DNA from 3 places in the Paenibacillus segetis genome. Region 1 is predicted to be linked to each of the others. Evidence: riboswitches for the same ligand, from Rfam matches in the RefSeq annotation. Region 1 holds a riboswitch; each other region holds the start of a gene.
What was found. Region 1 has a riboswitch for cobalamin ahead of metE (5-methyltetrahydropteroyltriglutamate--homocysteine S-methyltransferase). Riboswitches for the same ligand answer to the same signal wherever they lie in the genome.
Positions count from the first base shown of each region.

Region 2: linked by a shared signal. The riboswitch ahead of IEW05_RS03265 (cobalamin-binding protein) and the one ahead of metE (5-methyltetrahydropteroyltriglutamate--homocysteine S-methyltransferase) in region 1 are both predicted to bind cobalamin.
Region 3: linked by a shared signal. The riboswitch ahead of IEW05_RS22900 (anaerobic ribonucleoside triphosphate reductase) and the one ahead of metE (5-methyltetrahydropteroyltriglutamate--homocysteine S-methyltransferase) in region 1 are both predicted to bind cobalamin.

Region 1 is NZ_BMFT01000001.1:1,706,528-1,714,465, reverse strand. It holds gene metE (5-methyltetrahydropteroyltriglutamate--homocysteine S-methyltransferase) at 149-2,431, opposite strand; cobalamin riboswitch at 2,581-2,776, opposite strand; gene IEW05_RS07795 (replication termination protein) at 2,895-3,254, opposite strand; gene IEW05_RS07790 (ATP-binding protein) at 3,446-4,012, opposite strand; gene nagE (N-acetylglucosamine-specific PTS transporter subunit IIBC) at 4,281-5,735, opposite strand; gene IEW05_RS07780 (PTS sugar transporter subunit IIA) at 5,765-6,265, opposite strand; gene hrpB (ATP-dependent helicase HrpB) at 6,581-7,938, opposite strand, start outside.
Region 2 is NZ_BMFT01000001.1:758,733-766,670, reverse strand. It holds gene IEW05_RS03275 (ABC transporter ATP-binding protein) at 1-731, opposite strand, end outside; gene IEW05_RS03270 (FecCD family ABC transporter permease) at 728-1,774, opposite strand; gene IEW05_RS03265 (cobalamin-binding protein) at 1,771-2,772, opposite strand; cobalamin riboswitch at 2,975-3,183, opposite strand; gene IEW05_RS03260 (methyl-accepting chemotaxis protein) at 3,284-4,840, opposite strand; gene IEW05_RS03255 (TRM11 family SAM-dependent methyltransferase) at 5,293-6,180, opposite strand; gene IEW05_RS03250 (histidine phosphatase family protein) at 6,309-6,914, opposite strand; gene cbiB (adenosylcobinamide-phosphate synthase CbiB) at 7,050-7,938, opposite strand, start outside.
Region 3 is NZ_BMFT01000005.1:103,602-111,539, reverse strand. It holds gene IEW05_RS22950 (MarR family winged helix-turn-helix transcriptional regulator) at 1-114, opposite strand, end outside; gene IEW05_RS22945 (asparagine synthase) at 302-460, shown strand; gene IEW05_RS25975 (hypothetical protein) at 580-708, opposite strand; gene IEW05_RS22940 (hypothetical protein) at 729-1,031, opposite strand; gene IEW05_RS22935 (BclA C-terminal domain-containing protein) at 1,186-1,632, opposite strand; gene IEW05_RS22930 (hypothetical protein) at 1,610-2,218, opposite strand; gene IEW05_RS22925 (FAD:protein FMN transferase) at 2,382-3,467, opposite strand; gene IEW05_RS22920 (DUF4234 domain-containing protein) at 3,676-3,993, shown strand; gene IEW05_RS22915 (DUF2752 domain-containing protein) at 4,050-4,436, shown strand; gene IEW05_RS25665 (hypothetical protein) at 4,494-4,748, opposite strand; tRNA gene IEW05_RS22910 (tRNA-Thr) at 5,027-5,098, opposite strand; gene IEW05_RS22905 (MTH1187 family thiamine-binding protein) at 5,168-5,467, opposite strand; cobalamin riboswitch at 5,667-5,896, shown strand; gene IEW05_RS22900 (anaerobic ribonucleoside triphosphate reductase) at 6,069-7,938, shown strand, end outside.

The DNA of each region.
Region 1 (7,938 bases):
AATATAGTATTGCTACTTAATAATTTATAGTATCTTAGAAATCTATCATTTTGTCAAGTAGAGTTTCGAATAAAAAAAACTACGAAACCTCTGAAGCTATATACAGCAATAGCTCATAGGTCTCGCAGTATTTAGTTTAACATAGATCCTAGTTCGTTACCTTCGCACGGAAATGATTAGCAACGGACACCATAATTTTTAATGAGGATACCGTCTCCTCCAAACCACGAGTCTTCAATCCACAGTCTGGGTTGATCCAGAACAATTCGGGATCAAGTACTTTGAGGGCACGGTCAACCATCGAGATCATTTCCTCCTCAGCGGGAACACGTGGACTATGAATATCATATACACCTAATCCAATACCGAGTGGATACGTATGTTCTTCGAAGCTATGAACCAGTTCACCATGACTACGTGATGTTTCGATGGAGATCACATCGGCATCCAATGCTTGAATTGAATCGATAATATCATGGAATTCGCAATAACACATATGTGTATGAATTTGAGTCGTATCCTTCACCGTGGAAGTTGACACACGGAACGCCTTCACAGCCCAGTCCAAATATTTTTCCCAATCTTCTCGTTTTAACGGAAGACCTTCACGCAATGCAGGCTCATCCACCTGGATCATCTCAATACCTGCTTGCTCAAGCGCCTCTACTTCCTTACGAAGTGCAAGGGCGATTTGATAAGCTACCTTCTCGCGAGGCAAATCACTACGCACAAAGGACCAGTTCAGAATCGTAATCGGTCCTGTCAGCATCCCCTTAACTGGCTTGCTAGTAAGCGACTGTGCATACTCAGTCTCCTTCACCGTCATCGGTGAATCAAAATCAACATCACCATAAATGACCGGCGGCTTCACACATCGTGTCCCGTAAGACTGTACCCATCCACCCTTGGTAAATGCGAACCCTGGTAACTTCTCACCGAAAAACTCCACCATGTCAGTACGCTCAAATTCACCATGAACTAGTACATCAAGCCCAATCTCCTCTTGAAGTGTGATCCATTGTCTGATTTGTTCATTGATGAACTCATCATATTGTTGCACAGACCATTCACCTTTACGCCATTTCTGGCGAGCAGAACGGATTTCTGCGGTTTGTGGGAAGCTCCCGATCGTTGTTGTTGGAAGGAATGGAAGCTGCCATTTTTCCTTTTGTAGTGATTTACGTACACTAAATGCACTATGTCTCTCCGAAGGCTGATGTAGGATATTTTCTACCGCAAGAGTTACATTCGCACGGTTACGCGCAGGATCAGCAGATAAGTTATCTAGGGCATTACGGTTACTTTGGAACAATTCACCAGGTTGGCCTTCAACTACTGCTCTACTCAGTGCAGCGATTTCGTCAAGTTTTTCTTCAGCGAATGCAAGTGCCTGCTGTAGAACTGGTTGTAATGATACTTCAGCAGCAGCTGATACTGGAACGTGCAACAGACTACATGAAGGCTGTACAATGATGTCTGCACTATTTACTAAATTAGCAACCTCATCTAGCAACTTAAATTGAAGATCTAGATCTGCACGCCAAATATTTCGGCCATCGATGACCCCTGCACCCAGCGTCTTACCTACTGGTAAACCAAAACGGCGAAGCGAATCTAAATTCCCTTCCAATCCATGAACCAAGTCAAGTCCGATACCGTCAATTGGCAAGCTCACAATATCCTCATAGTTACTTAACGCTTCGAAATAGGTTTGCAAGAAGATAGACAATTCAGGAACTTCCTTCTTAATTGTCTCATAGATCAACTTTAAGCGATTAAGATCTTCAGCATTTACAGCGGTAACCAATGCAGGCTCATCGACCTGTACCCATTTCACTCCTGCTTGTTGTAGTTCACGCAATACATGAATATATAATGGAAGTAGTTGTTCGATCCATTCATCCCATCCGTCATTATCAAAGCCTTTGGATAACTTCAGGAAAGTGTATAAACCAAGCAATACTGGTCTTCCTTCAATCCCCAGCTTCTCCTTAGCTTCACGATAGGCTGCTAAAGGCTTATTCAACGTAAGCTCTGGTCTTCTAGCGCCAAGCTCAGGAACAATATAATGATAGTTCGTATTGAACCATTTCGTCATTTCGCTGGCCGCTGCACCTTTGTTCCCCCGTGCGATAGCGTAATATGTACTCAATGGTACTTCCCCACCATTAAATTCAAAACGCGCCGGAATAAGACCAAACATAACTGCTGTATCGAGCACATGATCATAATAAGTAAAATCACCGACAGGGATAATATCGATACCTTTGTCTTGCTGAATTTTCAAGTTATTAAGACGGATGGTTGTCAGACGCTCATGAAGCTCCGATTCCTCAATTTTCCCACCCCAGAATGCTTCAATATCCTTTTTCCATTCCCGTTGTTGGCCAATTCTTGGATAACCCAAATTACCACTCAGTACTTTACTCAATGCCATGACCTCCTATAAGTTTTTTGTGTAGTTTGTTCATCATTAAACGAAATAAAAAAGGTCCCCATTAGCGAAATAGCTAAAGAGGACCCATGAAATGATATTCAACGGCTTGCATCTTTAACACCCCCCTATCTCCCGTAGGTACTACAGTGCTGTCAAAATAGGCAGGTCTCCTGGCTTCAGAATCTACGCCGAATAACGGCCTTCCCAGTGATATATCACCAGTGGCAATGTGTCATTCGACTCCTCTGTTACAGTGGCGGGACCGCGTCGGTATTACACCGAACTTCCCTTTTAAGCTTCAGTACTATGGACTGAAACACCTATCTCCACATTATTCAGTTGTAAATATGCTCTTAAAAACAATATAATTCCTGAATATTAAATTCATGTTACTGCATCTTGACCCATAATACAACAGAAAACAACTCGGAATAATAAATATTAAAGAAAAATTGCTTTAAAAATGATCTGTAACCGCTTTATTAAGCATTCCAATACATCGGTCTAGATCCGTCTTGACCTGTTTTTTATACAACTCCGCCTTATCATGACCATCTTCAGTAAAGTGATATAGGACGATTTCCTGAAAATCCACACTTGGATCATTGCCTTTTAATTTCTTAGTCCGATACAATACACCTTCCTGCACCAGTTCATGTAATGCTCGGTATATCTCACTTTGTGGAGGAACGTAACCGAAAGGCTTGAACAGTTCCTTCAACTCCTCCAACATTTCATATCCGTATCCTCTTCTTTTCTCGACCATCCCGATCAGAAATAATTTAAGATACGCCCTTTGCGCTATCATGAATGCCATCTTCGTCACCCCATTCTTTTTCCAGTATACATAAGGTGTGAAATTTTCACAATAAGGGGTCTAATAAGCCTTTTTAAACCTATAGATGTTGAAATAAACGACTTGTTATGATGGGTAAGCAGGTATGTAGTAGAAACGTATTGAATTTCTTTTTCTATTGTGAATTTTTCATATGTTGAAATTTTATAATATTATATCAAATGTCGAGTATCGTACGAATTATCGTTTGTTTTGAGGTAATTTAAGATCATATTTACTCTTTCTCTAACGGAGTGGTCTCCTTCAATTCTCAAGATCGGACAAGTCAATTCGGACATCCAATGTTCATGTAGGTATTTACTTCTAATCTCAAATCCGGCCTCATCATATTGTGATGCCCATTCATAAAAAGTTTGTGATTGCTCATACTTACTTCCACCTGGCAAGATGTCATCGCCATATCTTTGAAATTCTCTTCTTTTTAATCGCTGTAGTCTAATGTTCTTAGGGGTAAACACAAAAATCACCAAATCGAAATAATCCTTCAGTTCATCGCCCCATCCACATACAGCTCCAGATAGAATCCAGTTCTTCTGGTTTGAAAGATCCGTCTTTAATAACTTAATTCTGCCCTCACGTTCCCTTGGCACAGTGAATTTCTCGCTCCAAAAATAGTCATCACTATCAAAATTAACATGCGGCAGTATTAACGATAATTGGTTCCCTAGCGTCGATGTTCCTGAGCCTGATGCTCCAAGGATATGAATTCTATTGATCATACTTACCTCCGTTATATTAGACTATTTTGATCTTAATCACCTGTAATACCCATTTCATAGTAAGTTATGAACTAGTTATATTTATCATCATACTACCGATTTGCACTAGTTCCTGATCGGTGAGTTAGTGCAACAACAGTTAAATTTATGATCATTTGCCCTAAGTTTAACAAATTTGAAATCAAGTATAGTACTGATGTAAAATAAAAAGCAGAGCGGATTAATATCCGCCCTGCCTTATATCAAAAACTTCGTTACTTAAATGTCATTACAACATTAAATTGATTTCATCCTTGATCGATTCAGATTGTGGTCCGAATACGACTTGTACTGCACCTTTACCGAGTCTCATAACACCAGCAGCTCCAAGCTTCTTCAGCCCTGCGTCGTTAACTGCTTTCTCATCCTTAACGATGAGACGAAGACGTGTGATACAAGCATCAACGGAATTAATGTTGCTTGGTCCGCCAAGTTGAGTTAGAATTTGAGCGGCGCGTCCGTCTGAATTAACAGCACCAGATCCGGATTCTGCCACTTCTTCCTCGAAGTCATCTTCACGGCCCGGTGTCTTCAGGTTCAGCTTCACAATGAGGAAGCGGAAGATCACATAGTACAGGACCGCAGTGACTAAACCTATTGGAATCAGTAGCAATGGTTTCGAAGAGAGCCCCCAACCGAGTCCATAGTCGATCAAACCGGCCGAGAAACCGAAACCAAGCTTCATACCAAACGCATACGTTACAAACGCTGAAATACCCGATAAGACAATGTGAACACCATAAAGTACTGGTGCAACAAACATAAAAGCAAATTCTAATGGTTCAGTAATACCCGTCAAGAATGAAGCAAGAGCAGCACCCATGAAGATAGATCCAACCGCTTTACGTCTTTCTGGTTTAGCTGTGTGAATAATAGCAAATGCTGCTGCTGGAAGACCAAACATCATAACTGGGAAGAATCCAGTCATAAACATACCAGCTGAAGAGTCGCCAGCGAAGAATCTGGTCAGGTCACCATGTACAACTTCTCCTGCGGCATTGGTGAAATCACCAATTTGGAACCAAACGATCGAGTTAATAATGTGATGTAGACCAAAAGGTACAAGGAGACGGTTAGCAATAATATGAACTGCAGAACCGATACCTCCGAGACTTACAACCCAGTTTCCGAACGTATCCAGAACGTTTTGAACCGGACCCCAGATTAATCCGCAAATCAAACCAACTACTACCATTGTGAAGGCTGTAACCATCGGAACGAAACGTTTACCACCGAAGAAGCCCAACCAATCCGGAAGTTTAATTTTGTGATATTTCTTATAGAGTGCTGCTGCGATACAGCCTACCAAGATACCGCCGAGAACACCCATGTTCAATTTAGTATCAGCGGATTGCATGATGCTAGGGAAAATTCCTGGTACAATTGCAAGCAACTTAAGTAAGATCATATACCCGATTACTGCGGATAATGCTGCTACCGCATCACCGGCTAATCCAATTGCAACCCCAACCGCAAATATCAGTGGGAGGTTATCAAATATCGTACCCCCGCCCGCATTTAGAAACGGTGCAACATAAGTATTTAGGAATCCCCCTACACTGTCCCCAAAGTGAAACTCCGTGATGTAGTTAATGTTACCAAACCGCATCAGGATAGCGGCTGCTGGCAACGTGGCGACTGGAAGCATTAACGACTTCCCGATCTTTTGCAGAAAAGCCAACATGAATTAATCATCCTTTCCTTTTTGAAATACTATGACTTGATAACCGCTTTTAAAATGACATCGCTGCCTGCCTGCACAGGTCCGAAGATAGTTTCAATGTTGCTGGTCACCTCATCGGCGTTTGTAACAATGATAGGTGTAATTACTGGAAACCCTGCATTTTGGATCTTCTCGATGTCGAATTCAATTAACAATTGACCTGGTTTCACCTTATCCCCTGTAGCAACATGGGATACAAACCCTTCGCCTTTCAATGACACGGTGTTCACGCCAATGTGAAACAAAAATTGTAGCCCTGATGAATGTTCCAACATAAGTGCATGATTGGATTTGATGACATGAGCAACGGTACCTTCAAATGGAGCAACAAGCTTACCTATTGAAGGTTCAATTGCAACCCCTTTACCCATATGTCCTCCAGCAAATGCCTCATCTGGAACCTCGGTAAGTGAAACGGATTGACCAGTTACGGGAGAGAAAATTTCTATGACTTTACTCTCTTCTGTTTTTTTTCTCCACTTTGAAAACATGTTAAGACCTCCCAATCTGTTGTATATAAACTATGCAATGGTAGCGATTACACCTAGCCGTGTTACCTTATTGTTACCCACTTCCCGTCCATCTATCACACTATACGCACAGGAGTTATATAAAATTACAATAAAAAAAGCCAAGGAAAGCGACCTATAAATATAGGATCCGCTTTCCTTGGCTCATGCCCATTTATATAACGGTAACACGCCAAGAGAAATCGTAATTGATTTATGAATCTATAATAATTCATGCTTTCTATTCCGTCAACAAGAAAATGTAAGCGCCTTAATTTGTCCATAATCACTACTTCATTACTTTTTTGTTTGTTCCGGGCGGACTTTACGTGTTGCTGTCGCTTGCAGAGGGTCCTCCGGCCAATAATGCTTGGGATAACGCCCCTTTAAATCTTTCTTCACTTCAAAATACGTATTCTTCCAAAAGCTATGCAAATCAGAAGTAACCTGAACAGGGCGACTCGCAGGGGACAACAAATGCATAGTGATCTTAACTTGGCCATATCCGATACGAGGTGTATCCATCATCCCGAACACCTCCTGAAGCCTGACAGCAACGTATGGAGCCTGCGGACCATCATAATGAATCAGAACTTTTGATCCACTTGGAACTAGTAAATGTGTTGGAGCCTCCGTATTTAATTGTTGGGTTCTTTCCCACCCAAGCCAGTTCTCCAATATAGAATACAATGACAAAGATTTCATGTCCGAAGGCTTCCGAAAATTTGAGATATAGGGAGCGAGCCATTGCTCCGGTTTAGTGGACAAAGCCTCATCCGATACATCAGGCCAACGTTCATCAAGCTTATGCATGAACCCAATTCGAGCCTGCAATTGACGAGATTTACCGTTCCACGGCAAAATAGTAACCCCCTGCATCGTAACAGCTTGCAGCAGCGCCCTCGTGATATCCTCCTGCGAAGGATTAGGATCAGGAACGTCTTTGAGCACAATCGCTCCAAGCGAAAGTCGACGACGAACCTTAACTTTCTGGGCTTCCTCATCCCATTGTACGATCTTCTCCTCATGCAAATCTTCACGGTAAAAGGTATTCAAATCGCTCTCCCCAAGCGAAGCTGCTCGAAGAATTACACTTTCCGACCCTTGATCATCCACTTCTGCAATCGCCAAATACTCTTCTGTTCCTAGTGGTTGCTGATAAGTAAATACAGCACCACGACCGTTACGCAGCAAGAACCTCCCATCAGGACGACGACGAGCGATGCGATCAGGATATGCAAAAGATATTAATAATCCACAGTAACGTTGCCAATCTTGCTCAGTACCATTGGTAGATTTGCCAAAACTAAGTACTTTTTCCCACTGACAACTGAGCTCAAGAATACGTCGAAGTTCAATTGGATCAACGTCATAACTTGAAGCCAATGACGAGTTGGGGCTCGTCATTGAGCCATTGTGTTCCATCAACATCGACAGTCGGCTGACCATATCGCAATCACGTCCTGCTACTTGCCCTTTAAATAAATCACGCTCTTCCAACAGCGCAGCTAAACTACACGCCACCCGTCCCAAACCAAGTGTTTCTGCGCGGAGTAGCATATGAGCTAAGCGCGGGTGTAGACCAAGCTCGTTCATCTTGATCCCATGCTCGGTTATTCGATGTTGATCATCCAATGCTCCGAGCTGCCGAAGCA
Region 2 (7,938 bases), 950 kb from region 1:
AAGACCTTTTCCATCGTTTCAGACGACATAATTTCATCAGGAGTTCCTTCAGCTACGATGTTCCCTTCTTGCAGTACCAGTAAGCGATCGCAGAAAAGTGCAGCCAGATTAAGATCATGCATGACTGCAATTACCGTCAACCCTTCCTCCCTTTGCCAACTAGAAACGAGCTCCATAAAGCGCATCTGATAGCGGATATCGAGATATGTTGTTGGTTCGTCTAATAGAACAACTTCCGGTTGCTGAGCCATCACCTTACCAAGCGCAACACGTTGTCGTTGTCCACCACTCAGCACGCTTAGTGGACGATTGCCAAGCTCCTTGAGTTCAAGCTTCTCCATAATTTCTTCGAGAAGTTGTTCTGCGTTCTCATCCGTCTCTTTTCCACGCCAATCCTGAAACGGAAATCTTCCCATCTGGATCACATCACGAACTGGAAATGGAACAGATGGCAATCCATCCTGCTGTAATACCGCAAGCCTACGTGAAAGCTCCTTGCGCCCATAAGAAGTCAGAGCTTTCCCACCAAAACTTATCTCTCCACGATCTGGTTGCTCTACGCCAGAAATTAAATTTAACAAGGTTGTCTTACCACTACCATTAGGTCCGATAATCCCCCAGAATTGACCTGGCTTAACACTCCAATTCACGTTCTGCAGTACTGGAGTACGCTTAAACGATTTGACGATCCCCTTAACATCGATGATATTCAATTCGCTTGAGTTCGTCATGACATTTCTGCCTCCCTCTGCTTCTTCTTCCGATATAACAAATACGCAAAGAAAGGAGCGCCAACAAACGCTGTGACAATACCTAAAGGAATCTCAGTTGGTGCTAGTAGCGAACGTGCAGCTAAATCACTCCACATCATAAATATACCACCGCCAAGCGCGGAGAGTGGAATAATAATACGATAATCCGGTCCTACTATAAGCCGAAGCATATGGGGAACTACAAGACCAACAAATCCGATAACGCCTGATACAGATACAGCTGCGGCCGTCATCAAAGTAGCTACAAGTAACACGATGAGTTTGGTTCGTTCCACATGAAGTCCAGAATGGGCCGCATGACGCTCGCCCAAAGCTAACAAATTTAGCGATCTGGCACGACTCCATAGGAACAATGCCCCTAGTGCTAAATACGGCAAAAGGATGGTCGTATATGACCATCCGCGAAGGCTTAGACTCCCCATCGTCCAGTATAAAATTTCATTTACCGTCTTTTTCGACATAGCCGTTAGAAAAGATACAATCGCTCCGAGGAACGATTGCATTACAACACCTGATAAAATAAGCCCTTCAATTGGAATTTTCCCATTCTCTCTCGCCAGCCACATGACAATCCAGAGTGTCAATGCACCTGCGACAAACGCTATGACTGGTAAGGTAAACACACCGATTAAAGAGAACTGCCATCCGAAGAAAATCAAGGTTGCCGCCCCAACGGCTGAACCCGAAGATACCCCAAGGGTAAACGGGTCAGCAAGTGGATTACGAAGCACTCCCTGAAAGGCGGCTCCCGCTACTGCAAGCGACGCTCCAACTAAGAGACCTAGTAATACACGGGGCAGTCGCACCTGCATAATGATTTGTTCCGATGTCACATCCCAATCCCTAGTTATGAGTTGGTCCATCCAGGGTAGTCGATGCAATAAAATTCGGAGTATCTCGCCTAGCGGTAGAGATACGGAACCAAAGCCTATACAGATCAGTAACGTGACGCCGAGAAGGATCAGGCCAATTGTCCCATATCCCGCCAGCTTTTTACTCATTTATTCATCAATTCCGGATAAATCGCTTTTGCCATTTCAATCAAACCTTGAGTCACACGAGGACCCGGACGACTGAGCAAATTATCATTAAGACCCACGATGCGATCTTCCTTAATAGCTGTGATTTGGTCCCATCCACTGCGGCCCTTAATAATATCTGCCAATGTTTTGTTGTTCTCGTCAACCACACTGCTTGCGTATAGAATCACATCTGGATTCGCCTTAATAATATTTTCTTCATTAATTTCATTCCAGCCTGTCATGTCAGAAGCAATGTTCTCTCCGCCGGCCAATGTAATCATTTCATCCATGAATTCGCCTTTACCCACTGTCCAGCCTGGGGAGAATTCAATATAGACTTTACTACGTTGCTCAGGTGTAAGTGATTTGACCGCTTCAACTACTTGGTCGCGTTCCTTCTCCATTTGGGAGACTACCTCTTCCCCTTGAGCTTGATGATCCGTAATTTGAGCTACTGCCCGAATATTCGCTATTACTCCATCTAAAGTTTTAGCGTCAGATTGATATACCTTGATACCCAAATCGGTAAGGCTCTTCACCGTTGCTTCATCCACTAAATTACCTGACAGCACCAAATCTGGCTTAGCCGCCACAACTGCCTCAACATTAACCTGCCATCCACCCATTCTAGGCTTATCCTTTACAGCATCAGGATAATCATCATTATCAGATACCCCAACAACCTGATCATCTAAACCGAGTGCAAACAATCCTTCTGTCTCCGATGGTGCAAGTGATACGATCTTCTGTGGTGCCGACTCAAACGTTAATTCAGTTCCTTTGGCATCCTTAACCGTCAACGGATAAGTCGTTTTAAGTTCATCCTGCGTAGGTGCCGGAGTTGTTGTATTCTGTCCCTGCTCTACCTCGTTAGTTGGTTTGTTATTATTCGCTGCGTTATTGGTACCGCACCCTGCAACTACTGCTAACATTAATGCAAGCAGCCAAATTCCCCATATTTTTCTCATGTTCTTCATTTCGCTCTTCATCCCCTTAAAATTTATTTCTCTGTAGTACGAGTGAAGTTCCTTTGTTGAACACCTGACAAATCATCATACAAGAAAAACCCAATCCGCAAGGAATTGGGTTACGTCTACAAGGTCATACCGTCGACACCGTAAAATAAACCGGGTCCAGCATGAATCATCTTAGCAGAACGTTATCCTTTCCTCGAAGGACCGTCTATGACACCCGTGGGCAGGTCTCCTGACTTACAGGTTGAATGACTTAGCTCTCCTTCCCATCATCCTTCATGGATAACAGTGGCATAAATGAGCTTCGTCCCTGTTTTACAGTGGCGGGACCGTACCGGATTTGCACCGGCTTCCCTTTTAACCTAAAGTCTGCGACAAGCCGCTTTCTTCAGGACCTACGGGTATTTATTGGTTCGTGTGTCTTTAAAGGCTTTCTTCTCTATTGGATTATAGGGGAAAAGCAGAAAAGTTACAATACGAGCCTAGTTTAACTCAGCTATAATCTAAACACTAATTATATGTTGCTCCTAGCAGCGACATTACCTACTGCTAAGTCCGCTCCCAGCACGCCAATCACCACACCATTACTTGAAATGGGTACAGAGATAGTTACACAACGGCGCTTCGTGATCGCCGAAATGTATACTTCAGACACGACAGATTCACCCGCTAACGCTCTCTTGAACCAGTCTCTACCTCTAGCGTTTAATAGCCCAGCTTCCGGGATAGATATAACAAATGATCCATCTCTGCGATTGGTCCATGCGGCCTCTATGATGTTCTCTCTTCCTAACAAATTTGTAAGCTCAGTGCGATGAATAGATTCTTCCATTCCTTGAAATACAGGTTGCTTCGCTGCCTGAATTAACTTGAGTATGTAAGCATGCCCTAGTTCAACCACATCACTTATCCCATCCATGAAATCCTCACTTGAATCGCGTACACTGTCCAGAGATGACATCAATTCTGCAGAAGCCTTTTGAAGCCCCCCAGCTACAGCCTGTAAGCCCACGGTATGTCGTCTTTGCGATTCCATTCGGACCAAAGCACCTTCAACATGCGTAATATTGTGATTAAGAGCTTCATGCACCTCTGCCATCATGCTTTCCATATTACGTGTTAACTCCGCCTGCTCCCTACTTCGCCATCCTGTATCTGCAACAAGTCCATCTACTGTGGCTACTTCTTCAGTAATATTGCGGATATCTTCCCCCATCTTTCTCATAAACGAAATGCCTTGCATCGCGGACTCTCTCCCCACATGAAGCGATCCCTTTACTTTCTCTACATCTTCCTCAATTCGCTTAAACAATGGAGCTGAATTTCCAATCGCTAACGTGGTTTGTTGGGCAAGCTGGCGCATCCGTGAAGCAACCACATCAAAACCTTTTCCCTGATCACCAAAACGTGCAGCTTCTATGGAAGCATTCAAGGCAAGTAGCGATACCTCACCAGCGATCCCCTCCATGTCTTGGTATAGTGCACCAAGCTTACGGGTGTTCTGTTCCAAATCTACCATAGGCCTCTCTATAGAATTCTGGGAATCGGCAATTGAATGAATGGTTCCATCAGCAGTCTTTAGCGCCTCTGCCATCCGAGAAGCTTCGGCCCTCGTCTTCTCACTTCTTGCATGGAGTGTATTGGCTACATCTTGAATTTGAGCGGCTGAAGCTGCTACTTCCTCCATCGCGGCCAGACTTTCTTGCACCTGTTCTAAAGAACGCTCACTGCTTCGCTTGAGCTTCATATCCTCCAAAGAAGCCTTATCAGCAAGGCTTTGTAATTGTTCAATACTCCCATTCACTTCACCGACAGCCGCCTGAAGCCGATCTGCCGCCACTAACGACTCATTGGCTATGACGTTCCAGTTCGTCTCCTCTACGTTATCATGCTTATTCCCAGTAGATTTGTGCTGTGTCAACCATGCTAATGCCTGGCATACTAAGGTTAATAGACTTAGTATAACGAGATACCAAGCTCCTCCTTGTAATAACACACCTATAACTAGGAAAAGAGACGCCCCTGCTCCAAAAACCAGGGTGTTTCGACCATTCGAGCGGAGTTGATTCATCTCCACCACTCCTTTATGTAAGTTTATCTAACATTATAAAGCGGAAGTTAGTAATTATAAAGAAAAATATGTAACTTTTTTGCTGTTTTTTATTAAAAAGCGATTTGAATCAGGAGATATATAACATCACACGTCATATATTGCGAATTAATCCTCGTCCCCCATATAATTAGGTGTATAAACTGCAACTATTTCAACACAAATACCCCTTTTTGCTTATTTAGTTGTACTAACTGCATCTAAAATAAGGAGAATCCCTTGTGAACTCCAATTTAACTTCATTTAACTGTACAATCTGCAACTAATTACTCCATCTTGCGTTGAGTTTCAAATTTTAACTGTAGAAAATGCAACTATTCTCCACATAACCACCATTGCCTATTAAATTTACATAACTGGAATCCACTAAAAAAAAGCCAACCCCATTCGGTCGGCTGCATGACATTTGATTTTCAGTTCTGACATAACCACACATTACGGATAAAGGTTCCTTTTGTAATCGTACATTGATCTATAACACATAACCCCACCTGCTGAATATCCCTATCCAAAAGCTCAGATGATACAATCACAGACCTTGCACTGAAACGTCGAAGACTAGACAGCATCTGAATTCGTTCCGCAACCGATAGCACCGAACACAAGTTATAGGGCATGTCCAAAATAGCAGCATCATAAGATTGCTCCACTTCATTCATATCTCCAATACGAACCAGCGTTGCATCGTTGTAACCAAAATGCCGTAGGTTCATTCGTGCTCCCTTAATCGCAAGTGGATTAATGTCCATTCCAACCATATCTATCCCCATGGATAATGCCTCAATTAGCACATTTCCCATTCCACAGCAGGGATCAATCGCCTTGATACCTCTTGGCTGCGGCACAGCAATGTTGGCAAGTGCCCTTGCTACAGGAGTACTTAATCCTGTGGAATAATTTTGCGGTTTATCTTTATGTCTCAGCCAAACAGCCTCAGCTGCATGACATTGCCCAAAAATCCATCTTCCTCCACTGGATAATATGCCGTACGTCACGTCGGGTGATCGCATATCTGCTTTTCCTGTAATATTCATTCCAACGAGTCGCTCTACGTTTCGCTGCTCTTCGTAACTTATTTTATCTCCATGTTTGATATATAGAACCTTAAATGTAGCCTCACCTAAATCAAGTGATTTCACAGCCAATCGAATTTCATCCAGCGAATCACCGCTGAGCAATACATCGAGCCTCATAGAAATGAATGGGCTACGACTCGGATCAATTTTCACCTTGGTTTCGATATAGGAAAAAGCAGATTCAGACTCCAGACTCTTTTGTCCGAACAAAGCTCGTAACTCCATTTGACACAATTCTTGATCGTTTTCATGACTCGTATAGGTATAAATGTAGTTAGGTTCGTGTTCCAAAGCCAATCACATTCCAATCATCTCTGTTTTAATAATAATTTAATTGCATCCTAGTACTCTGGCTACAATCGTATCTGATGCCGTATTATTCCACCTAAAGGTGCCTTCGTATCCCAAAACCCCGTTCCTGGCTGAAGAATTGAAGACAACATAGAAATGACCCCACCGTGAGTTACGACGAGAATAACAGGGTTCTGTTGTTGCTCTTCAACTAGCTTGCGAGAGAGTAGCATAAGTTCACTATGTACACTCATAACCCGTTCGTGAAACCTACTCCATGATTCTCCACCAGGAGGCGTAACCTTGTATGGGTTATCAATCCAACTACGGTACAAGTGATCTTCCTTAAGCATGTCATAGGTCTGACCTTCCCATTGCCCAAAGTTCATTTCCCGCAGTCGATCATCTAGTATAGCTGTAGGACTTAAGTCAGGACGGACATAGGCGAGCGTCTCTTGGCATCGAATTAAATCGCTACAGTAAGTGGTAGAGAAAGAGACTCCTCGTATCTCTTGGCGTAGTGATTCTAGTCCAGCTGCTACACCAGAGAGCAAATGCTGATCGCTATGACCCTGATATCGCCGCTCAGCATTCCACGAGGTTAATCCGTGACGGACTAGCCACCATTCCACCGATAACTCGGCCTTATCCTGTCTATTCTGTGGCAACTGTGACACCTCTCCCCTCTGTACCGCTCTATCTAGTAATCCTCTACAACAACCGAAAAACAGGAGATCTAACACCATATCTATCAACGTTACTTACAGTGTCAAACCCTAATTATATCCTTATCCATAATTTCATTACACCCAAGCCAGACCGCCATTGATCCAGATCCAAATCAAGGTTCCTAACAGCACAAATCCACCCGACACTAGAAACATAAGTTTGGCTGTCCGTGGAATGTCATCTGGTTCGAGTTCGCGCTTCTTGTCACCCATATAGGCGCGGAAGGAAGTTACACCGTGATATGAATTTTCGCCACCAAGCCTTACACCAAGTGCCCCTGCTACAGCCGCTTCTGGATAGCCACTATTGGGACTAGGGTGACCTGAGGCATCGCGCCGAACAGCATTCCATGCCCCTTTTGAATCGAGCCTAAGACACCAAGAAGCTGCCAACAGCATTAGCGCCGTTAAGCGTGCAGGAATGTAATTAGCGATATCATCTAATCTGGCTGAAGCCCAGCCAAGATGAATATATTTATCATTCTTGTAGCCAACCATGGAATCCAGCGTATTTACCGCTCGATAAGCCATGGCCAGCGGGGCGCCGCCGATCAATGCGAAGAACAACGGCGACACCACCGCGTCGACGATGTTCTCCGCCACGGTCTCCACAGCGCCGCGGACGATGTCGGGCGATTGCAGATCCGCTGTGTCGCGGCCGACGATCATGGAGAGCGAGCGGCGCGCCGCCGGGAGATCTCCACGGCGCAGATGGCCGCACACTTCCATGCCAGCATCCCGCAGTCCTTTCGCGGCGATCGTCGTCGCGATGAGAGCGGCCTCAGCGGCGGCGGCCAGCCATGGATTGACCATGGCCAGCAGGCGCAGCGCGGCCCAGGTCAAGGCAAAACTGCCGCAGGCGACCAGCAGCGGCAGTGCGAGCCCCGCCATGCGGTAGCGGCGGGGCGGAACCAGGCGGCGAATCGCCGCCTCGATCGCGGTAATCGCCTTCCCCATCCCGACC
Region 3 (7,938 bases), on a different contig from region 1:
CACGGCCCATTGCTCAGACGTAATACCAAAAGGCTGAAATTTGAGTGTCAGTTGCTGCGTCAGCTTCCGGCCAGTATTCGTAATAACATATCCCAAAGAATCCTTAATGCTCATTTAAATTCCACCTCACTTCTTGCTCTTTGCGATTCAAAAATATAAAGAATTTGTTATAGTATATAAGACAATTATATGTATAGCAACTAATTAAGTCAATAATACCCTCTTTGTTTACGAATAATAACACTCATTCCTAGTCAGAATAACGTTGTCTTTCCAAACCAGTCCAAAGGGGTGTTTTTGTATGCGTGAGGGTTTGATTCCTACTGTTCTTGGAGCTGTGGTATCCGCTTCTGCCGCATCACTGCTTGGAAGCAAGTATAAGCTTGCCGCGACGGGTGTCCTTGGTTTTGGCCTCGCACATATCGTGCTAGGCGCTATCGACCTGGTGGAACACCGGTAGTATCCGTTTGGGAGGAAATTCCGGGAAGAACACTCTTCCCGGGTATTTTATTAGCCAGTCCAATGATCATGTATGTGATGGTACTTGCTATACATGTGAACTGAGACATACTCAAGCTTCTAAGTAGCTGGCGTCGGCCCTGTTGTTAAATCCCCAATATCCTCTGAACCAAAGATAAACAACGCTATTAATATGACGATAATAACTGCCTCAGTGAAGCCTTCTCCATCGAATTCATGCATATTCATTCACCTCTTAATGAAATGGGTCATCTTCTTCCTGTCTTCTTTTTAAAAGCCGTGAACACCTCATCCAGTGTCATATCTCCATTATCATCGAGAAATTTTGTCATTTTGTCGATGTTGGGATTTCCCAAGTCGCTTAAAGTATTGAATTTTCCCACCAAACTAATAACAGTGGATGCTTCCCGGAAGAGTTCAACCGAATCCACCTTTAATTTACCTGTCAACAATAACGAAGCTACAATTACCTCTAGACTTTTATTCTTTTGGGAGGATTTTGGGGTTGAACTTTTATTATTTTGTCTCTTATTCTTGTCAAGGGGAGCCATAATTTACCCTCCCGTATCCTTAGAGTCATAATAGCCATCTTATGCTCCAAGTAAAAATTCGGTACACGACATTCAAGTATAAAAAGTTAATACCACAACAAATAAACAGGATCACCCGAAAATATGGCGAGCCTGCTTCATATTTCGCTAGTAGCTAGGCTATTTTTTTGATTACAACAAAAGTATTCACACTGTTTTGTGAGCCACCTGCTTGAGTTTGAAGTGTAACTGGGGCAGCCGAGCTATGATTTCGTAAAGTAATAAAATCACCGGCTGTTAGAGCAATTATGGATTGCCCATTGATTAGCTGAGTACCTATACCTGAACCGTATACGCTGCCTGGAACTAGAATATCATTTATAAATAATGCGAACTGGCTGGGCTCCACACACGACACTAAAAATACAACCTCATAACTACCCTGATTGGTAACTTCAATACGTGTGGTTCCAGGAACATGTGTAATTCCAGAAGTTAGAATGCCATTTGTATCAAAAATAACATCAACTTCTATCCCAACTATTCTAGCCTCTAAATTGTAAATATATCCGAACTGGGTTAACCCATAAACTAGACTCTCAGGGCCTGTGGGACCCGTCACCCCAATTGCACCTGTTACGCCTTGTTGCACCCGTCGGACCAGTTGATCCCGTCGGGCCTACTGCTCCTGTAGATCCCGCAGCATGTTCACAACCCGCATTGTAAATATCTATCACATCTACAACATCTATCGCACCGATTGATCCCACATTACCCGCTGTAGCTGCCGCCCCTGCACTACTCATAGAGCTTGTTGAACTCTTATTACCCGATGGGTCTGCTGCACTTTGCCCATTTATCACACTCGCTGTACCTACACTATTTGATGTACCTACACTATTTGCTGTACCGACAGCTTCTGCATTCCCTACGGAACCCGCTGTGCCCACGCTTCCCGAAGAAGCTACACTACCTGCTGTACCTACACTCCCCACCGTACCTACAACAGCAGCATAGCTAATAGGACCTAAATCCCCTTGAGGAACATTTACCTGTATGATTTGCTTTTTAACGACAATTTCTCGATAACAACTCTTTTTCCTAGAGGTGTAGGTTCTCTTCGAGCTTTTTTTTCTCTTCAGGGAGCAGTGACTCATTGACTTCCCCTTATAACGGCCCATTTTCCGATGAAGATGATGTGAGCTCAATGCAGACACCTCCAAGTAAGTTTGCTGTATACTACTCAATTCGTCTATTGAAGGCATGGTCATTTGTCATGTGAAAATAAATATTATTCTATAAAAAAACAAACTCAGCGGCTGAAACCGTTGAGCTTGTTGAAATAAAGAAGTTTAAACAAATCACTCACTCTTAATTGGCAAAGGTATAGCTATCATTCGTTTTGTTCAGCATTTGTTTGAAACCAGGTGAAGCATACAGCTTCTTGTCCTTAGTAATAAACAGAACTTCCGCATTGGGAATTTTCTCTACGAATTTCAACCCCTCTTCGATCCCTAGAAGGACCAGCCCTGTATCCATAGTATCCGCATCGGTCGAACGGTCTGTTACGATCGTTACACTACTAATATTATTATCAACTGGATAGCCCGTTTTTGGATTGATAATATGCGAGTAATGTTTACCATCTTCTTCGAAATAGCGTTCGTAAATACCTGCGGTCACCACCGTTTTGTCGTTTACGCGAATCGTACCAATCGGAATACCACGTTCCTGAGTGGGGTCCTGGATACCGATGTTCCATTCTTCACCGCTAGGCTTTTGGCCCATCGCAAAGACATTTCCACCCAAATCAATAATTGCGCTGTTAAACCCTTGATCCGCCAAATAATCATAAACAGCATCTGCCGCATAACCTTTTCCGTAGGAACCAAGGTCGATTTCCATACCCTTTTCCTCTAAATATATTTCATGAGTATCCTTGTTCATCTCAATCTTACGGTAGTCGCAAAGTTGTTGCATCGGAGCGACTTCTTCCTTGGAAAGAACATGAGCGCCTTCGTGACCAATATTCCACAGGGTGACGAGTCTGCCGATCGACGGATCAAGGAGACCGTTTGTTTTTTTGGCGTAATCTATCGCAATTGAGACAAGGTCAAACGTATCTGACGAAACCTGAACGGGACCTATCCCGCTATTTGCATTCACCTTGAAAATTTCACTGTCACTATTCGTACGGCTGATTTTGTTATCAATTTCTTTGAGGAGATCTTCGATTTCTGTTAAATTTTGCTTGGTCGCCCGAGAATCATAAATAGATACATTCACAATCGTATCAAAAATAAAAAAGGTTCCCTTCATTGGATCAACCGACTTATTCTGTGTCTGTTGCTCACTTGTATCTGGTTCTGCTACATTACCGGAATTGCCGCAGCCCCCGAGGAGAGTACTAATCATCAATATAGCCACCAGTAGGATTGCCGCTTTGTTTCTATTCATAAATGCGCCTCATTTCTCTCTATCATTTTCGCCATTGATTGTAGCAGAAAAGAAGCTACACTAAATGTGTAAAATTTCACGTTCTTAAGTGACAACCTATAATAAAACACTATAATTTTCTATTCCAATCCGGTATCATGTGTACAAATGATCTTATTTGGTGAAATCGAAGGAGTTGATATTGTTGATCCAACAACGAAATATTGCTATGGCTATCCTTTTTACTTTTATCACTTGTGGCATCTACGGTATTTATTGGATGTACAAAATATTTGATGAATCGAGAATTATTAGTCGCGATCCTGACGGTAGTGCAGGACTAGATTTGTTGTTAACGATTGTGACTTGCGGCTTGTATGGATTCTTTGCGATCTACAAAGCAAGTTCTCGCTTGTACGAAGCGGATGTAGCTCGTGGAAATACATATGCTAATGATGATTCTGTATTGCTCACCATTCTGTATGCTTTTGCTTCCATTATTTCTGTAGCGATTATCCAGTCAAAAATCAATAAGTTCTTGTATTAATTGATTATTGTATGTTGAATGCTATGAAACAATTGGACAGGAAACGACTCCTCCCGATGCTCATCTTTGGCGTAGTTGGTCTCTTAAGTATGGCTGCGAATGTCTTGTTTCAAAAAAGTATTTGCCTCTTCACAAATGTATTTGGCATTCCCAGTCCTGCTTGTGGGATGACCAGAGCCTATATGAGTCTACTGCAAGGAGATATTAGAGCAGCATGGATCTATCATCCATTATTCCTCATGCCCATATTAATATGTGTACTGGCATTGTGTAAGAAATTAAGTCAACCTATTATTATTCTGTTCACTATTTTGCTGTTAGTGGTGTGGATTTTGCGATTAATTTTTATACTTCCGCATAACATCGAACCGATGGTGTATAATTCTCATGCATTAATCCCGACCCTTCTATCTATTGTGAAACACTGGATTGGGTGGGTGTAATACCATAAAAAAGCACGGGATCCTCAAATTTGAGATTCCGTGCTTTTCAAAACTATTTTATAGTTCTATAAACACACTATTTAAAAAACCAAGAACATGACTGGAAGATTCGCCGTTTTTTACAGTAAATACAGAAAAAATAACGTAATTATGACGTGTTGTTACAGCCTCAATAACGGACTTTCCTAGCGAATTGGCGATCCCTTTGAATAGTCCCACATCATTAGTATCTGTAACTTTGTTTATTACATGTTCGCTATAATTCTCCATTGACGGGTTAGTTACCGCTAGTAGTATGACAACCAGTAGCAAAATGATGATCGTACCATTACGTGCTCCTGTACCATTCCTAGAAATATCGATCTCCCCCTAAAGTAATATACCTCATTATATCTTTAATTGGGATAAACTGTATATGTAAATGGACCCGTGGTAAATAGTGCGGTAGTTATATCGAACTTTACTATTACAAGTAATAAAAGAAAAACCCCCTACTTATTATCGTAGGAGGCTTCGTATAATGCCAACACATACCCATTTATTAGTCAGGAAAGCGTTCAACGTTGATATTGTGGAGTTTAGCAGGAAGATGCTGGTGAAGGGAATTGAACCCCCGGCCTACGCATTACGAGTGCGTTGCTCTACCCCTGAGCTACACCAGCATGGTACTCTTTTTTGTGAAACAAAAACTATTATACAACGCTCAGAGAATTTTGCAAGTATAAAAACACCTATAATTTCTCACGTACAGAACGTAGCTTTTGCTCGGAAGAGCTGACTTTATCACGACGATCATCTATCTTAATCGAGGTCGATACCCGCTGAGCATCGGACTGGAAAGGAGCTTCATGGATCGCCCGTATCGCGGCGAACACATTGTCGAGTGGACCTTCAATAATTGTACTCATCGATGTTAATTGATACTGTATACCTTCCTGTTTCTCCAATACTCGCTGAAGTTCAGCTACATAAGGACTAAGGCTAGTACTTCCCGTTCCGATTGGAATGACCGTAACCTCTGCAATTGCCATTGTATTACCTCCTCATTTTATTTCTCCTTCCTCTATTGTAACCACTCCGCAGTTGCAATAAAAGTTCACAATTTTTTTTGAACCCCGCGCGCCGCATCATGAAGCCAATCCTTCATTTTTGTCTCTATATCTTATGACTCATTTTGTAAAATCACCGTTTACAAACACAATATATTGGGTTACCATAATTAAAACACAACCAAATATAGTGTAAACAGGTGATCCGGCGGAAAATTGCCGCTGGTGCTTAAAAGGGAAGTGTGGTGCAATTCCGCTGCGGTCCCGCCACTGTAATCGGAAGCTTAGAGATTCGGTTTTATCTCCAAACATTTTGCCGACACAAAGCCACTGCTGATCAATTTGATCCTGCGGGAAGGCGTTGGCGAATATTCCGTAAGCCAGGAGACCTGCCTGTTTAGACGACACCGATACAGTCCTGCGAGGTTCGGGTAGGTGTCCGCTTGCTGCTTACATACAGCTTACTTTGAATCGCCTTTTATGGCTTTTCTTGAGACGCATTCGGGCATTTCCAACCTTGCCAGGGTTGGGAATGCTTTTTGTATGATATCAATGTCTAGTTTTTAGGGAGGAGAACTTTGAAATGGCATTGTTAAACCCCATCTATACCGACCGTGAGGTCATGCTTGATGAAGTAATTACCCTTGGCGAGGAAATCGTTGAGAGTCGCAATCTTGAGGTACTACGCGAGAACGCTAACCTGAATGGAGAAAGTTTCTCCGGTAAAATGAGCAAATTCGGTAGTGAATATGCGAAGTGGTATGCAGAACACTTTGTTATGCCGAAAAGACTAGTACAATCCATTAAAGATAATATCGTCTATGTACATGATCTTGATCAATATGCGATCGGTACAACAAACTGTATTTTTATCCCCTTCGATAAATTGCTTCGTGAAGGCTTCAATACCGGCAACGGAAGTGTACGTCCACCCAACTCTATTATGACAGCTATGGCTTTGGTGGCTATTATTTTTCAATCTCAGCAAAATTCGCAATATGGCGGAGTTTCGGCCAATAAGATTGATTTTGACCTAGCTCCTTATGTAAGAAAGACATTTTCTAAGAACCTTATCAAAGGTTTAGAGTACTTCGAAGAGGGCGACTTAGATTCTACTAATGTAGGAGAAATATCAATGAGTCGCAGCGATCTGCAGGAACTCTATCCAAAAGCATTTAAATTTGCAACTAAAGAAACAAAGAGTGAAACACTCCAAGCTGCGGAGAGTCTCATTCATAATCTAAATACAATGTCGAGTCGTGCAGGTGGACAAATTCCTTTTACCAGCATCAACTACGGCACCGATACTTCACCTGAAGGTCAACTCGTCATCGACTCCCTGCTAACAGCAACGATGCGCGGATTGGGTAACGGCGAGACACCGATTTTCCCCATACAAATTTTTAAATGCAAACAAGGGGTTAACCAAGCACCAGATGAACCCAACTATTCATTATTCTTAAAGGCAGCGGAGTGTTCCGCAAAACGACTTTATCCTAATTTTGCAAACCTAGATGCACCGCTGAACTTGATGTATTACAAAGCAGGTGATCCTGATACGGAATTTGCAACGATGGGATGCCGTACTCGAGTACTTAGCGACCGGTTTGGACGTAATCATTTATCAGGTAAAGGAAATCTTTCCTTCAATACTATGAATCTCGTCAAACTAGGATTAGAGCATGGTATCGTACTTGGTCAACGTAAGGTAGCAGACGAACGCGGTTTTTATCGCGAGCTTGATCTTTATCTAGATATTGCACTAGAGGGGCTTCTACATAGGTTTAATATCCAGAAAGCTCAAAAAGCCAAAGCCTCTGACTTCATGATGCGTGAAGGCGTGTGGGAAGGTGGCGAACATCTTCATCCAGAAGAGCCTGTAGGCGACCTCCTTAAGCATGGTAGTCTATCTATTGGATTCATCGGACTTGCAGAATGTATGAAAGCTATGTACGGTAAGCACCATGGGGAAGATAGCAATGTATACAATAAAGCTTATGAATTGATCTCCTATATGCGCAATTATTGCGACCGTCAGAGCGAACGCCACAATCTGAACATTACGCTATTTGCTACACCGGCAGAAGGCCTGTCCGGAAAGTTCACTAAGCGGGATAAAGCAACCTACGGTGCAATCGCAGGAGTAACAGATCGTGAATATTACACCAATTCTTTTCATATTCCAGTCTACTACTCTATTAGCGCTGCCAAGAAGATTGAACTAGAGTCCGCATTCCACGGCCTGTGCAATGCTGGAGCCATTTCATATATCGAATTAAATGGTAACGCTCGGAGTAATCCAGCAGCGTTTCTGCAAATCATTCAATATGCACTATCGCAACAGGTTAGCTATTTCAGCATCAATCATCCGATTGATCGCTGCTCCGCTTGTGGTTTTGAGGGAATTATTGGAGCAACTTGCCCATCATGTAACAGTCATGAGAACGACGTTC